DNA from 2 places in the Mucilaginibacter gracilis genome. Region 2 is predicted to be linked to the other one. Evidence: riboswitches for the same ligand, from Rfam matches in the RefSeq annotation. Region 2 holds a riboswitch; the other holds the start of a gene.
What was found. Region 2 has a riboswitch for S-adenosylmethionine ahead of metH (methionine synthase). Riboswitches for the same ligand answer to the same signal wherever they lie in the genome.

Region 1 (4,816 bases), 1.3 Mb from region 2:
GCGTTGGCCCAAACGGTTGCTACAAAAACCGATGATGACCGGGGCTATATTGTTAAAGTAGGCGATGTTGCGCCGGATAACTTCTCGTTAAAGTTGGCTGATGGCAAAACAACCTCGCTGAAAGAACTGCGTGGTAAGGTAGTGGTGTTGCAATTCACCGCAAGCTGGTGCAGCGTGTGCCGTACCGAAATGCCGTACTTGCAAAAAGATGTATGGGAAGCCAACCAAAACAAAGACTTTGTACTGATCGGCGTAGATAGGGATGAACCTTTGGAAAAGGTTCAAAAGTTCCACCAGGATATGAAGATCACCTACCCGCTGGCGCTTGATCCGGGGGCCGATATTTTTGGTTTGTTCGCAGATAAAAAAAGCGGCGTGACCAGGAACGTGGTGATTGGTCGTGATGGCCGTATCGTTTTCCTTACGCGACTGTACAGCCCGGCAGAATTTGCTGCGATGGTGAAAGTAATTGATGGCTTGTTAGCTAAAACCAGTGCATCTGTTAACTAATGAAGTATGTTATGAAAAGAAAACTGGCTCACTGCGTTATTATGGGGTTACTGATATTAATCAGTAACCAGTCATTCGCACAAAAAACCACCGTTGATGCGGCACCCATCACGATTGAGAATTACTATAAGATCAAATGGGGTTATGCGGATGAGTTCATTGCATTATGGAAAAAGAACCATTACCCGCTTTTGAAAAAATTGTTGGAAAAGGGCGATGTATTGAGTATCAAAGCGGAATCGCCGATCATCCATAGCAGCGAGGACAGCCGATGGGATTTTAAGGTAACCCTTACTTTCAAGACCGAGCACCTGGCTTTTGACTACAGTATCACAGAGCCCTTTAAGAAACAGCTCTTTCCTGACCAGGACAGCTACCAGAAAGCGGAGCAGCACCGCTTCGAACTGGTTATTGCACATTGGGACGTACCGGTGGAAAGTGTTGCCCTGCCCTAAAGTACTTCTTTGCGTAAACCGGGAAACACTTTACCTATCTTTTGCAAAAGATACTCGCCATAAGTTCCTTCAAAAGCATGGATATTCGTTTTGTCCCAACGCTGCGAAGTATCCTGCTCCCGAATATTGTCCGGGATGTTAGTTATCGCTTCGATCTTGCTGTCAAATCCCGGATCAAAAAATAGCGGAAATGATAACCTGCTTTGACCTGATGTGTTCAATACCCGGTGCGGGGTGGACCGGTAGAGCCCTCCTGTCATCTTGTCGAGCATATCGCCGATATTGCAGATGAACGTGCCTGGTATAGGTGGGGCATCGATCCATTCCCCTTTGCTTTTTACTTGAAGCCCACCCACCGAATCTTGTAATAACACCGTTAGTAAGCCATAGTCGGTATGCTCTCCGACTCCCCATTGTGCAGGCTTTGGCGCTTGGGTAGGATAATGAAAAATACGGAAAAGGATAAGCGGGTCGCTGGTGTATTTTGAATAAAAGTAATTTGCCGGCAAACCTAAACTGAGCGCGATTCCTTTCATAACAAGCTGTGCGGTTTCGGTCACGGCATCTACATAAGCCAACACGGTTTGGTCAAAGCCTGGTGGGTAGTCGGGAAATAAATTTCGGCCATGTAACGGTATACCTGCATTAACCTTGGGATGATCATCGGGCAATTCGGTGCCAAAATACAGGCCTTCTTTTTTATCAGGTTTGCCAGACGTAAGTTCCGCGTTAACCGGGAAAAATCCCCGCCAGGCGCTGCCGCCTTTCGCCATGGCGATCTTTAATTTTTCGCTTTCCACGAGCGCGAAAAAGAGTTTGCTTTTTTCCATCAATTCGCCTTGCAGTTCATCGTCCACGTCGTGACCCGAAACATAAAAGAAACCATGCTCGGTACAGGCATGATAGATTTGCCTGGCGATGGTAACCTGATGTTCCGGGTTGTCTATTTGCTGGAAGTCGATGATGGGGATAATTGTTTTATGCATGATATAAGTTCAAGACCTAATATAAGCGATTTAAGGTACTATGCTAAGCGGATTTTCTTATCGTAGTTAATTTAATGCAGCTTGCATATTCCTAACTTCCAAAAAAGGTCATTGGATCATTCAGGCTGCCACCGAATTGTAAACCGCTGCCAGTTTTTCTACCACCCGTTCGATCTCTTCAGGTGTATTGAATTTACTGAATGAAAAGCGGATAGTTATTCGTGCAGGATCCGCCCCGAGCGCTTTGAGTACCAGGGAAGGCGACCCACCTGAACAGGCGCTGCCACCGGATACCGCTATACCTTCACTATCCAGGTAGTGGAGTAAATCAATGTCTGCAGGCGCAAGGCTCACGCTTAAAACCGTATAAAGACTTTTATCGGGATGCGCTGAATTTCCGTTGAACCGGAGGTCCGGCAATATTTCTGTTAAGTTGCCGGCCAGCGAGCTTTTTAACTGGCTGATATATTTGCTGTCTTCTTCGATATGGTTACAAGCGATCTCCAATGCTTTGGCCATTCCAACAATACCCGGTATGTTTTCAGTACCCGCACGTGCGCCGCTTTCCTGCCCCCCGCCATGGATGATCCGGTTCAGCTGCTGCCCTTTTCGGCAATACAAAAATCCAACACCCTTAGGCCCGTGAAACTTGTGCGCCGAGGCCGCCAAAAAATGCACCTTTAATTTACTGAGATCATGCCGATAATGTCCCATGGTCTGTACCGTATCCGTATGAAACAGAGCACCGTATTTTTCACAGAGATCGCCGATAAATTCGATATCATTCAGGTTACCCACTTCATTATTGGCGTGCATAACAGATACCAGGTTACGTGTATTGGTCATTAGCAAATATTCGAGATGTTTCAGGTCTAGATTGCCTTTTTTGTCGTGCCTGATAAAGCTGATACGGGTATGATATTGCTGACTTAAGGATCTCAGTGTTTGTAAAACGGCTGGATGTTCGAATACCGTGGTGATCACATGGTCGATCCGGTTGGCCGTCACCGCTGAAACGATGGCGATGTTATCTGCTTCGGTTCCGCCTGAGGTAAAAATGATCTCTTCCGCTTCTGCATTCAATAAGGTGGCTATCCTCTTGCGGGAACTTTCCAAAGCGGCCCTGGCTTCTCTTCCTGCACCGTGGTTTGAAGAAGGATTTCCAAAATGATTCAAAAGGTAAGGGGTCATCGCTTCCAGTACCTGGGGGTGGAGCGGAGTGGTGGCAGCATTGTCGAGATAAATATTCATCTTTTTTATTTTTTATGTCTTATCTACCTATCGCCAGAAAGCTGTGGGACAGCTATGTATTCTTATCGTTCTCCCGGAGGAGTTGGAGTTAGCACCTTTTATATTCAATAGAGGTTGCTAAGACGTCACAGGGCCATTCCCTCGGTCTTTCTGGATAAGTATAAAGAACGTTTCACCAGCAAATATAGATTATATTCTATAAAGTCTATAGTTTTTATAGAATTAATTTGAAAAGTACAATTCTTTGTATAGATTTGTCAAGGAAGTACTCAAAATAGGGGCTCATGTAATTTAAAAAATGGCGTTGGAAGGATCGTTAAAAAACATTTGGAAAAGGATCACTTCATTCCTTTATTACGGCAAAGAAAGCAAGCCTGCTGATGACAGCCGGCTGATATGGGTTTCGACATCATTGACATGGAATGATGACCTGCCGGTTTGGAACGACGCTTATTCGAATCATATGAGATCGTTACACGATTCATACTTTACGGAGCATCTTTTTTGACTTCTGTGTGAAATAAGAATTCTTTTCATATTAGGTTTATAATTGGTTAGTAAATGCCCCTGCCCATCAGGGGCTTTACTTTTTTTTAAGAGGTTAAGGCCTTTATTTCGCCGATCTTGTAAATAAAGCAACAGACATATTACTCATCTGATGAAGCAGTATTCACATCTATTTACCACCTAATTTTTTCATCGTCAACCTGACGTGTTTTAAATTCTACGAGGTGGTCATTTCCTTAATGATGTTTTTCCTGTGTTGCTTTCCCCAAACGGCCATTTCATCAATAATTGGTTTTAGCGATCTTCCGTAGCCAGTAAGTTCATATTGAACTGTTATGGGTTTTGTTTCCAGGACAGTACGCTTAACTAATCCATTTAACTCCAGTTCCTGCAATTCTTTGGATAGCATTTTGGCTGCAATACCCTCAATATTTGCAATGAGTTCCATGAATCGCTTTTTCCCGAAACTAAGGGAGCCAATTATTCGGATTTTCCATTTTCCGGATAGCATATCCATGGTGTCGCGGATCGCCCGGTGGTGAGCGCATCTAATTCAAAAGATAGTTTCATTTGAAGTTTCAAATAGGTTACAAAGTTATTTTTGAGCAGTCTAATATATTGATTTTGAGCAGTCTAATATATTGATTTTGAGCAGACTTTCTTGACAAGCCATCTGATTGGTTAGTCAGACTCTCAAAAATAGTATTCGCACCACAAGCAGTCCGGTTTTCAGGAAGGGTTACAGACCAGATCTATAAAAGTATATCGTCGCTCGACACGGCACCCGCATTACGTCCGCAGATATCTTGCGTGATTTCTGTGGTCGATACCAGGGTACGCTTGGAAGGCAAGGAGAATAAACTCTATCGCCCTTCAAAGTATTTCCGATATGATGATTTTGACGAAAAAAACATCGTCTCGCTGAAAAAAAAGAGGATATATAAACACCTGACCAACCCTTACCCTGGAAAAACGCCCGTTAGAATCAACCCTATCCTCAATTCCAGGGTAACTTTCAGGTCAAAGCATAGCGAAGAGGATAGTATCGTTTACAACCATGTGCTGGATTTTTTGGGACAGCTGCCCGAAGATTGCATGCGGATAGGC
Region 2 (4,816 bases):
GAAGTGTGTAAATGGTTGATAATACTTGGGTACGGGTATCATCGGTATACAACTCAATGTCATCGCCAACACTGTTTGCCGCCCAAAAGCCAATTACACCGTTTGCCTGCAATAGTTTGTTGGCTACAATTTCTTTCAATAAAGCCTGAGCATCATCGTAAAGCTTTTTGGCTTCAACACCAACCACCTTGTCGTCAAATATTTTAGGGTAGCTTCCGCGAAGTTCCCAGGTATGGAAAAACGGTGTCCAGTCAATATAGGGTACCAAATCTTCCAAAGGATATGCCTCAATAACTTTAGTGCCTAAAAAGCTAGGTTTGGGCGGTATGGCACTTAAATCGAGTTCTATTTTTTGTTTGCGGGCATCGGCAATGCTAACAAAACGCTTGTCGTTCTTTTTGTTTAAATGTGCTTCCCTGGCTTTGGCGTATTCATCTTTAATGCCTTGTATGTAGGCATCGCGGTTGTCTTTGTTCATCAGGTTGCTGCACACGGTAACGCTGCGTGAAGCATCTAAAACGTGAATTGCCGGGCCCGAATAATTAGGATCTATTTTTACAGCCGCGTGTATGCGCGAGGTAGTTGCCCCGCCAATAATTAACGGAATAGTAAAACCTTCGCGCTCCATTTCTTTGGCAAAATGTACCATTTCATCAAGCGATGGGGTAATTAAACCGCTCAGGCCAATAATATCAACGTTTTGCTTTTTGGCTTCCTCAATAATTTTATGAGCCGGAACCATTACGCCCAGATCAATAATTTCGAAGTTATTGCAGGCCAGTACTACGCCTACAATGTTTTTACCAATATCGTGCACATCGCCTTTTACGGTTGCCATTAGTATTTTACCGGCATTGCTGCGCTCGTTATCGGCACCTTCGCCTGCGGCAAGTACGCGGGCCTTTTCGGCGGCTATAAAAGGCAGCAGGTAGGCCACAGCCTTTTTCATAACCCGGGCAGATTTTACTACCTGCGGCAAAAACATTTTGCCTGCACCAAATAAGTCGCCAACAATGTTCATACCGTCCATTAGCGGGCCCTCAATAACCTCTAAGGGTTTGGCGTATTTTTGGCGGGCCTCCTCTACATCATCGTCCAGATATTCGATAATTCCTTTTACCAGCGCGTGCGAAAGGCGTTTTTCAACCGGGTCTTTACGCCATTCTTCATCCTTAACAATCTCTTTGCCTTTGCTTTTTACGGTATCGGCATATTCAACCAGGCGTTCGGTAGCATCGGCGCGGCGGTTTAGTAAAACATCTTCAACCAGCTCTAAAAGTGGTTTAGGTATTTCTTCGTAAACTTCCAGCATCCCGGCGTTAACAATACCCATATCCATACCGGCCTGTATGGCGTGGTATAAAAAGGCCGAGTGCATGGCCTCGCGCACAGTATTGTTACCCCTAAACGAGAACGATATGTTACTTACGCCACCGCTAACCTTGGCATGCGGCAGGTTTTGCTTTATCCAGCGGGTGGCTCCAATAAAATCAACCGCGTAGTTGTTGTGTTCTTCCAGTCCGGTGGCAACTGTTAAAATATTGGGGTCGAAAATAATATCTTCGGGAGGGAAGCCAACTTCGTTAACCAGTATGTTGTAGCTGCGTTGGCAAATTTCGATACGACGGGCCAAACTATCGGCCTGCCCGGTTTCGTCAAACGCCATCACAACGGTAGCTGCACCGTAAGCCATAATTTTACGGGCCGATTCGCGGAATTTATCCTCGCCCTCTTTTAGCGAAATGGAGTTTACAATACCCTTGCCCTGTAGGCACTTTAAGCCAGCCTCTATTACGCTCCATTTACTGGAATCGACCATGATGGGCAGCTTGGCAATATCGGGCTCAGAGGCTATTAAATTCATGAACTTAGTCATGGCGGCTTCCGAATCAATCATCCCCTCGTCCATGTTTACATCAATTACCTGGGCACCGCCTTCAACTTGCTGGCGGGCAACCACTAAGGCACCTTCGTAATCTTCGGCTAAAATAAGCTTGCTAAACTTTGGCGATCCGGTAATATTGGTACGCTCGCCCACGTTGGCAAAATTGCTTTCGGCGGTGAGGGTAATAGCTTCTAAACCACTCAGGCGCATGTTATTTTCAATAACGGGGATGGGCCTGGGGGGGAAATTGTAAGCTTTTTTTGCAATGCAACTGATGTGATCGGGAGTTGTGCCGCAACAACCGCCAACAATGTTGACTAAACCCGCTTGCATAAAATCTTCAACCAAATGGGCGGTTTCGTGTGGAGCCTCGTCATAGGCGCCAAACTCGTTGGGTAAACCGGCATTAGGATAGGCCGAAATATATACGCCCGCTTTTGCGGATAATTCTTCAATATGCGGGCGCATATCTTTAGCACCCAAAGCGCAATTTAAACCTACCGAAAGTAAGTTGGCATGGCGTATGGAGTTCCAAAAGGCTTCAACGGTTTGCCCGGATAAGGTACGTCCCGAGGCATCGGTAATGGTGCCGGAGATCATGATGCCGCCCGTTTTGCGGAAGGCAGGATAATCTTTACCGGTAGCTATACACTCATCTTCGTACTTTTTAATGGCGAAAATGGCTGCCTTGGCGTTAAGGGTATCAAATATGGTTTCGATGAGCAGTACGTCCGAACCGCCATCAACCAGGCCGCGTACCTGTGTGTAATAGGCATCAACCAAATCATCAAACGTAACGGCGCGGTAACCAGGGTCGTTAACATCGGGTGATAGTGATGCTGTACGATTGGTTGGACCGATGGCTCCGGCAACAAAGCGGGGTTTATCGGGGGTTTTAAGGGTATATTCTTCGGCTACCTGGCGGGCAAGGCGTGCGCCTTCGTAGCTCAGTTCGTAAGCCAGTTCTTCCAGTTTATAATCGGCAAGGGATATTACCTGTGTGCTAAAGGTATTGGTTTCAATAATATCGGCACCAGCCTCCAGGTATTCGGCATGTATGGCCTTAATAATATCGGGGCGTGTTATGTTAAGCAGGTCGTTATTGCCCTGTAAATCCGAATGATGATTTTTAAAACGTTCCCCACGAAAGTCGGCTTCGGTGAGCTGATACCGTTGTATCATGGTGCCCATAGCCCCGTCGATAATGAGAATGCGTTTTTGTAATTGTTGTCTGATATCCATGTTTTGTATTGAGTACTGCGTATTGCGTAATGAGATGAGCTTTACGAAGTTGAACAAAGGGTTTTAGCCTCGCTTAAAATCGCAATACGCAATACTCAAATCGCAATACGTAAACAAGCTTATATCGAAAAGTCGGGCATTGGTGTTGACTTTCGCTTATCTGTCCTAAACCGCGAAGTGTGGTTTAAGTAGAATGTAGCACCTTGTAAGTACAGGTTGCTAAGACATCGCAGGGTCTAATCCCTCCGTCTTTCTCTATAAGCAGCGCAAAGTTGCACAATAAAAGGCAGAGATGCAAGAGCGACGCACTAACACACCAAGCCCGGAGTTAAGATAAGACATTGGTTTGACCATAGCGACCGACACCGGCCTAAACAACAAAGCCCCCGCTTTGGCGGAGGCTTTGAGTTGATATTTTGTTGAAATTATCTTCTGCTACCTCCAAATAGGCGGAGTAACATCATAAACAAGTTAATAAATGTAATGTACAATTGAAGGCCGCCAATTAAAGCTAACTTTTTTGAAGGCAAGCTGCCATATTCCATACCCGAGCCTATGCGTTTTAACATTTGTACCTTGTAAGCCGTTAGGCCAACAAATACTACAACACCAATGCAGCTTAAAATATAATCTAAAGCGGCACTACCGATAAAGAAGTTTACCATGAATGCTATAAACAGGCCAATAAATATGGTGTAAAGAATTGTACCCATTTTGGTTAAGTCTTGATGGGTGTAATACCCCGCAATGGCCATAATACCAAAAACAAGCGATGTTGTTATGAAAACACCGAATATAGCCGTTGCCGAATAGGCTAAAAATATTAAGCTAAAGCTGATGCCGATTAAAGTGGCATAGGTAACAAATAGCAAAACCAGTATAGGGTAAGCTATTTTATTGTAAGCTATTTGCATTAACAGCGCAAAAATTACCGGTGAAAAAATAGCAAGATAGCCTAAGCCGGTTAGTCCGCCGGTAATTGGGTCGAATATCAGTTTTAACAAGGCTTCGCTTCCTGTAAAATAATAGCTTACCAATGCAGAGATACCTAATGCTGCAAACATCCAGGTAAATACGCCTGATAAAAATCTGCGTGACGATGCGGTTTCGTCTAATTGTATTACACTATCGTATCTGTAATTTATTTTTTGCTCTTCCATTTGTATAAAATTAATTAATGTTTGCCTAATGGTTCAGGCTCAAATTTAGTAAAACTCTTAGATATTAATTCAACCGTTTTACCAGTTGTTCTTCTACTTTTTTAAATACTTGCACGGGTTTTAAGGTGCGCCAGTTCAGGTCGTCTAATGCACCGCCGAAGTTGATGTAATAATCGATGTTGTTTTGTTTAAACTCATCAATAACATGGTCCCTAAAGTTAATACCCGCTATCCAGCCATCTTCAACTTCCTGAAACCACTCCTCGTAATAACAATCGTCGGACGAGTGGAAGTTTAAGATGTTTTCGCCTATCAATATAAATTTATTGATGCCTTCGTTTATCATCACCTCAATAATTTCGCGTTTAAGCAGCATTACATCGTTATCAATGGCATCGTTCCATTCGCCAATAAACTCTATGATGCTGTAATTGCGGTCGTAATCGGTATAAAGTACTTTGAGGTATAGGGTGTTTGAGCCAAACGAATCCCACTGTGGGTGCAGTAAATAGTTGTATACCTGCTTATC

Region 1: it holds a riboswitch for S-adenosylmethionine, as region 2 does, so the genes downstream of both, BDD43_RS02485 (cysteine desulfurase family protein) here and metH (methionine synthase) in region 2, are expected to answer to the same signal.

The regions. Positions count from the first base shown of each region.
Region 1 covers NZ_RBKU01000001.1:593,900-598,715, reverse strand. Annotated here, with positions in the region: gene BDD43_RS02500 (TlpA family protein disulfide reductase) at 1-510, shown strand, start outside; gene BDD43_RS02495 (hypothetical protein) at 522-965, shown strand; gene BDD43_RS02490 (isopenicillin N synthase family dioxygenase) at 962-1,951, opposite strand; gene BDD43_RS02485 (cysteine desulfurase family protein) at 2,072-3,202, opposite strand; SAM riboswitch class I at 3,262-3,363, opposite strand; gene BDD43_RS02480 (hypothetical protein) at 3,501-3,710, shown strand; gene BDD43_RS02475 (winged helix-turn-helix transcriptional regulator) at 3,927-4,220, opposite strand; gene BDD43_RS02470 (hypothetical protein) at 4,529-4,816, shown strand, end outside.
Region 2 covers NZ_RBKU01000001.1:1,926,338-1,931,153, forward strand. Annotated here, with positions in the region: gene metH (methionine synthase) at 1-3,127, opposite strand, end outside; SAM riboswitch class I at 3,281-3,391, opposite strand; gene BDD43_RS08285 (Bax inhibitor-1/YccA family protein) at 3,553-4,287, opposite strand; gene BDD43_RS08290 (hypothetical protein) at 4,352-4,816, opposite strand, start outside.